One region of the Marinobacter sp. B-21 genome, then DNA from elsewhere that is predicted to be linked to it. Evidence: predicted binding sites of a transcription regulator. Region 1 holds the regulator's gene; the other holds the start of a gene.
What was found. Region 1 encodes sigma-54, which starts transcription at its own class of promoters, with help from an activator protein. Its sites were predicted from a motif close to ANTGGCATNNANNTTGCTNT; they were not measured.
Positions count from the first base shown of each region.

Region 2: AC13C0_RS17125 (ammonium transporter) is a predicted target of sigma-54. The motif match lies at 1,480-1,499, and genes of this name have one in related genera.

Region 1 is NZ_JBSXNZ010000064.1:38,211-41,628, reverse strand. Features, by position in the region: gene rapZ (RNase adapter RapZ) at 1-28, opposite strand, end outside; gene ptsN (PTS IIA-like nitrogen regulatory protein PtsN) at 56-526, opposite strand; gene hpf (ribosome hibernation promoting factor) at 613-921, opposite strand; gene AC13C0_RS07205 (RNA polymerase factor sigma-54) at 1,023-2,543, opposite strand; gene lptB (LPS export ABC transporter ATP-binding protein) at 2,756-3,418, opposite strand, start outside.
Region 2 is NZ_JBSXNZ010000086.1:149,734-153,151, reverse strand. Features, by position in the region: gene AC13C0_RS17135 (MotA/TolQ/ExbB proton channel family protein) at 1-435, shown strand, start outside; gene AC13C0_RS17130 (flagellar motor protein MotB) at 438-1,355, shown strand; gene AC13C0_RS17125 (ammonium transporter) at 1,590-2,798, shown strand; gene AC13C0_RS17120 (circularly permuted type 2 ATP-grasp protein) at 2,883-3,418, shown strand, end outside.

The DNA.
Region 1 (3,418 bases):
ACCTGCCACTGACGATAATCAGCTTCATGACCACGTACCTCCACTGCAATGAATGTCATCCGCTTGAGGCGGTCATGCGCTCGTACAGGGTGCTGGCGTCCTCGCATTGCCGCAGGCGATCACAGAACGACCGCTCATTGAATTTTTCCGCCAGCTGGCTGAGCAGTTCCAGGTGTTCGCTGGTGGCCTCCTTGGGCACGACCAGGGCGAAGATCAGATCTACCGGCTGATTGTCGATGGCGTCAAACTCGACGCTTTCTTCCAGCGTCATCAGTACGCCCACCACATGATCCAGGCCTTCCAGGCGGCAGTGTGGGATGGCAATTCCCTGGCCAATACCGGTGCTACCCAGACGCTCCCGTGAGATCAGGTTATTGAATATCTGGGTTTCGCTGAGCGTATTGTCCTGGAGGTTTATCTGCTCGGCAATAAACTCCAGAGCCCGCTTCTTGCTGGATGCCGACACCCGACAGAGGGTGAGCTCCGGTGCAAGTATGTTGTCTATGGTCAGGGATGTGTCGCTCATGGATCGACTGCATTTCCGTTAAAAAAAGGCTGCGACACGTCAGCCGTGTCGCAGCTCGATTGGATGACTTGCATGAAAACAGCCAGTTAGCGAGAGCCGTTTCCGTGCATCCGGTCTACATTCTTTTCCTTGTGTTTGAGAATCTGGCGGTCCAGCTTGTCGATCAGGACATCGATGGCTGCGTACATATCCTCATTTTCTGCCTTTGCGTGAATCTCACCACCAACCACGTGCAGCGTGGCTTCCGCAATCTGGCGCACCTTCTCCACTTCCAGGGTTACCTGGCAGTTGCTGATGTGGTCAAAGTGACGCTCGAGCTTCTGGAACTTCTCTGAAACATAATCCTTCAGTGCGGGAGTCAGTTCTACGTGATGGCCTGAAATATTGAGTTGCATAGGCGTCTCCTGTTGTCATCGTTCCGGCTCCCGGGAGCCGGTCTGGGTGCTGGCGCATTGTGCGCCGGCGAATAGTACGTTGCGCCCGGACCCCGGGGTGTTCAGACCAGCCGCTTGCGTTCGTTCGAAGGCGGAATGTGCATGGCCTCCCGGTACTTGGCAACGGTGCGTCGCGCAACCTTGATTCCCTGTTCTCCTAGCATGGCTGCAATTTTACTGTCGCTCAATGGCTTTTTGGGCGTTTCCGCGGCAATCAGCTTTTTGATCATCGCGCGGATCGCCGTGGAAGAACATTCACCGCCTTCGTCAGTGCTGACATGGCTGGAGAAGAAATATTTCAGCTCGAAAATTCCCCGGGGGGTGTGCATGTATTTCTGGGTGGTGACCCGGGAAATCGTGGACTCATGCATCTCAACCGCCTGGGCGATATCAGAGAGGATCAGCGGTTTCATGGCTTCTTCACCCTGATCCAGGAATCCTTGCTGGTGCTCGACAATACGGGTCGCCACTTTCAGCAGGGTTTCATTGCGGCTCTGCAGGCTCTTGATAAACCATTTCGCCTCCTGCAACTGATCCCGCAGGTAAGTGTTGTCGGCACTGCTGTCCGCACGCCTTATAAGAGAAGCATAGCTGGCATTGACGCGGATGCGCGGGGCAATTTCCGGATTCAGTTCAACGCGCCAGCGGCCGTTGTGCTTGCGAACGATCACATCCGGAATTACGTAGTCAGGTTCGGTGCGGTCAATCACGTCACCGGGGCGGGGATTCAGACCGGTAATCAGGGCCAGTACATCCCGCAGCTGGTCTTCTTTCAGGCGGCTGCGGCGTAGCAGTTGGGCATAGTCGCGGTTGCCGAGCAGATTGATGTAATGGGTGATGACCAGGCGAGCCTGGGCCAGCCAGGGCGTTTCCGGCGGCAGCTGGTTGAGCTGGATCAGCAGGCATTCCTGCAGGTCCCGGGCGAACACGCCGGGAGGATCAAAATGCTGCAGCCGGTGAAGGACCGCCTCGACTTCATCCAGCTCAAGGGGGTCTTCTTCGTTTTCATCCAGCAACCCGGCATGAATCTCTTCCAGCGGACTGGTCAGATAACCGCGTTCATCCACTGCGTCCATCAAAGCGTGGGCAATGGCCTGGTCCCGTTCGCTCATCGGGGTCAGGTTCAGTTGCCATTCCAGGTGATCCTGAAGCGTGTCAGTGGGGGAGTTGCGGGTCTCGAAATCGTGATCGTTTTCGTCATCGTTACGGGCGGCCGATGCCGGTGCGGACTGGTAGATATCGTCCCAGGCGGTGTCGACCGGGAGATCGTCCGGGATATTATCCGGGATTTCGTTTTCCGAGGACCAGTCCGGACCGTTTTCGGTTTCATCCCAGTCGGGTGAAGGTTCGGGAACTGTCTCAGCGGCGGACTCGGTGGCATTGGCCTCCCGTTCGTCATTCCCGGTGTCGGTCTCCGGCTGATCCTCATCCTCGGACGTCTCCAGCATGGGGTTGGATTCCAGGGCCTGCTGGACTTCCTGCTGAAGGTCGAGAGTGGAAAGCTGTAGAAGCCGGATCGCCTGTTGCAGCTGGGGTGTCATGGTCAGGCTCTGACCCAGCTTTAACTGTAAGGAGGCTTTCATTACCATGGTTCAGGATCCGTCACTCATCAGCGCTTGGTGTCGTAGGTAGTGAAAAATTCTTTATATGTCGGTTACTTGCCTTGGCTCTGTATTACCCTAGCAAGTTCTTTGCCGAGTTTACTTGCTACAGATCATCAAAACAATCCGGGGGTCAGATGAAATTGGGGTCAGATGAACTTTTCATCTGACCCCAATTTCATCTGACCCCAATTTCACAGTCGGAACTCATTGCCCAGATACACTTCCTTCACCTGCTGGTTGGCCAGAATGGCCTCGGCATTACCGGAGGCGATGATGTGGCCACCGGAAACGATGTAGGCATTCTCACAGATGTCCAGGGTCTCACGCACGTTGTGGTCGGTAATCAACACACCAATGCCCTTGTCCCGAAGATGCCGGATGATGTGTTTGATATCGCTCACGGAAATGGGGTCGACACCGGCGAACGGCTCATCCAGGAGGATAAAGGCCGGCTCCATCGCCAGGGCCCTGGCAATTTCCACACGCCGGCGCTCGCCGCCGGACAGGGCCATGCCCATGCTGTCACGAATGTGGGTAATGTGGAATTCTTCGAGCAATTCTTCCACCTTCTTTTCCCGCTCCGCCTTACCCAGACCCTTGCGGGTTTCCAGAATGGCCATGATGTTGTCGCGCACCGACAGTTTGCGGAATACCGAGGCTTCCTGGGGCAGGTAACCGATGCCCTGACGCGCCCGGCCGTGCATGGGCAGATGAGTGATGTCGCGGCTGTCGATGGTGATCCGGCCGCGGTCGGCGGGAACCAGCCCCACAATCATGTAAAAGCAGGTGGTTTTACCGGCGCCATTGGGGCCCAGCAGACCAACAATTTCCCCGCTGCGGATTTCCAGGGAAAC
Region 2 (3,418 bases), on a different contig from region 1:
GTTGACGGACAGGGCGGCAATACCATCAAGCAGCTTCTGAGCAAGGAACGCCTGATGACACTGGAGCACAATCGCTCCGGCGCCAAGGTTTTTACCGCCATGGCGGACGTCGCTCCGGCCATGGGCATGATCGGCACCCTCATCGGTCTGGTTCAGATGCTTTCCAACATGGAAGACCCGAAATCCATCGGCCCTGCCATGGCCGTTGCGCTTCTGACCACACTCTATGGCGCCATGATCGCCACCATGATCGCTACGCCCATCGCAGACAAGCTGTCTCTGCGAATGACAGAAGAAGCCCGGATGCAGTCTCTTTACACAGACGCTCTTGTGGCCATTCAGGAAGGCACCAATCCGCGGATTATAGAACAGATGCTGTCAAGCTACCTGCCACCGAAGGAGCGTGAGAAACTGGTCGAAGCCGAGGGCACATAGGCATGGATGAGCTGCCGGAAGAGGAAAAACCGGGCATCCCCGCCTGGGTAGTCACCTTTGCAGACCTGATGTCTCTGCTGATGTGTTTCTTTGTTCTGCTGCTTTCGTTCTCGGAAATCGACGCCCAGAAGTTCAAACAGATTGCCGGCGAACTTTCCAAGGCCTTCGGGGTCCAGCGCGAGGTACCGGTGCTGGAAATACCCAAGGGCACCAGCCCCGTTTTTGACACCTTCTCGCCCGCCCCTCCGGAGCCCACGGTAGTAAATGAAGTAAAGCAAACCACGACGGATGAACAGCCGGAGCTACAGACCCTGAAAAGCCCCGCAGACCTGGCCGTGGAGGCCGCGATCCAGGACCAGATAAAGGAAACCATGGGCGATCTTCTGCAGGTGCTGGAGCCGGCCATCGCCGACGGACGCATCAACGTCAGCCAGGACCAGCGGCGCATCGTGATCCGCGTCGAGGAAAAAGGCTCGTTTCCATCAGGCTCCGCACAGCTGACCTGGGAGTTCGAGGGCCTCCTGCTGGAAATGGCGAAAGTTCTGGCCACGATTCCCGGCAACCTGACCATTGAAGGCCATACCGACAACGTGCCCATCCGCACAGAACGCTTCTACAGCAACTGGGACCTGTCCGCGGCCCGGGCGGCGGCTGTGGCCAATGTATTGCTGGCCCGGGATTACGTGCAGCCCACCAGGCTTGCGGTAACCGGGCTGGCGGATACCGAGCCGAGAGTGTCGAACACTTCCCCCGAGAACCGCGCAAAAAACCGCCGGGTGGAGATCATCATTGATCTTTCCGAGCCCATGCAGGAACAGGAAATTCGCCTGCGGGAGCTTATTGAGTCCGAATCCGTGGATCAGGAAACGATCATTGGGATCGAGTCCGGCACCCCCTCTTCCGGCGAAATTAGCTGGTAAAAACACGCCAGATTGGTGCATTCACCCTGAAAACGCACAACTATAGTGCGGTAAGCGCCAACCATACCCCGCCAGCCGCTTTCAATATTGCCGCAACCCCCGTCCCACTCTCGAAATGCATTGTTTTGGAACAGCTCTTGCTTATCCTGCACCTCATCAATGCACAATTCCATGCCCTTTCCATGCACAACGGCCCGGAAGAGGCCCGATACCCAACATCAGGAGCGAAAACCCGTGGACATCACGAGTGCAGTAAACACCCTGACTGAAAGCGCCAACACACTGTTCATCCTGATCGGTGCCGTTATGGTGCTGGCCATGCACGCCGGCTTTGCCTTTCTGGAAGTCGGTACCGTCCGCCACAAGAACCAGGTAAACGCGCTGGTCAAGATCATGACCGACTTCGGCATCTCCGCCGTGGCCTACTTCTTCATCGGCTATTACATCGCCTACGGCACTCATTTCATGAGTGGGGCCGCCGAGCTCACCGCCGCCAACGGCTATGATCTGGTGAAGTTTTTCTTCCTGATGACCTTTGCCGCGGCCATTCCCGCCATCGTATCCGGCGGCATTGCCGAGCGGGCAAAGTTCTACCCCATGCTGATCGCTTCGGGCCTGATCGTGGCGTTCGTCTACCCCTTCTTCGAAGGGCTGGTCTGGAACGGCAACTACGGTTTCCAGAGCTGGCTTGAGAACCAGTTTGGTGCATCCTTTCACGACTTTGCCGGCTCCGTTGTGGTGCATACGGTCGGCGGCTGGATTGCGCTGGCGGCTGTGCTGGTACTCGGCGCCCGTAAAGGCCGGTATCGCCACGGCAAGGTCGTGGCGTTTGCCCCTTCCAATATTCCGTTCCTGGCCCTCGGTTCCTGGATTCTCACGGTTGGCTGGTTTGGCTTTAACGTCATGTCCGCCCAGACCCTCGATGGCATCAGCGGCCTGGTGGCGGTCAACAGCCTGATGGCCATGGTCGGCGGCATCCTGGTGTCGATGCTGCTGGGCCGCAAAGACCCGGGCTTTATTCACAACGGCCCGCTGGCCGGACTGGTGGCCGTGTGTGCCGGTTCAGACCTGATGCACCCGGTCGGGGCACTGATTACCGGGGGTGTGGCCGGCGCCATCTTTGTGTACCTGTTTGAATGGGCCCAGGCCAGGATTGTACGCCTGGACGATGTGCTGGGCGTCTGGCCCCTGCACGGTGTCTGCGGTGTCTGGGGCGCCATCGCCTGCGGCATCTTCGGCCAGGAGGCTCTGGGTGGCCTCGGCGGCATCAGCCTGATGTCCCAGATCATCGGCTCGGTGACCGGTGTCGCTGTCGGCTTTGTCGGCGGTCTGATCGTCTATAGTGTTATTAATGCGATCTCCGGCCTGCGGCTGACCGAAGAGGAAGAGTTCAACGGTGCGGACGTAAGCATTCACCGCATTGGCGCAACGGCTATCGAATAATCTTGTCGGTGGCCCGTCTTTTGCAGCCGGTTTTTTCATTCCGCGCCGTTATGTACGGCGCGATTGACGGAGACGAACCGAACCATGCTGATCCAGACGCCGGCCGAAGGCCTCTACGACGAGCTGTTTGATGAAGATAACCGGGTACGCCCCCAGTGCCGGATGCTGGAGCATTGGCTGATCAACTCAAACGAGGAGTTGATCGCCGAAAAACGTCGGGAAGCAGATGTACTGTTCCAGCGACTCGGCATCACTTTCAATGTATATGGTGAGGACCAGGGGGCGGACCGGCTTATCCCCTTCGACCTGATCCCCCGCGTAATTTCCGCCAGCGACTGGCAGAAACTCCAAAGCGGACTGCGGCAGCGGGTCCAGGCCCTGAACCGGTTTCTCTTCGACATCTACCACGACTACGACATCGTCAAGGCCGGCGTGATCAGTGCCGAACAGGTGTTTTCCAACCCTCAGTACCAGCCGGGGATGCAGAACCTGAAGCTGCCCCGCAACCTGTATTCCCACATCGCCGGCATCGACCTGATTCGTCATAACGACGGCGATTTCTACGTGCTGGAAGACAACCTCCGCTGCCCCAGTGGTGTGTCCTACATGCTGGAAAACCG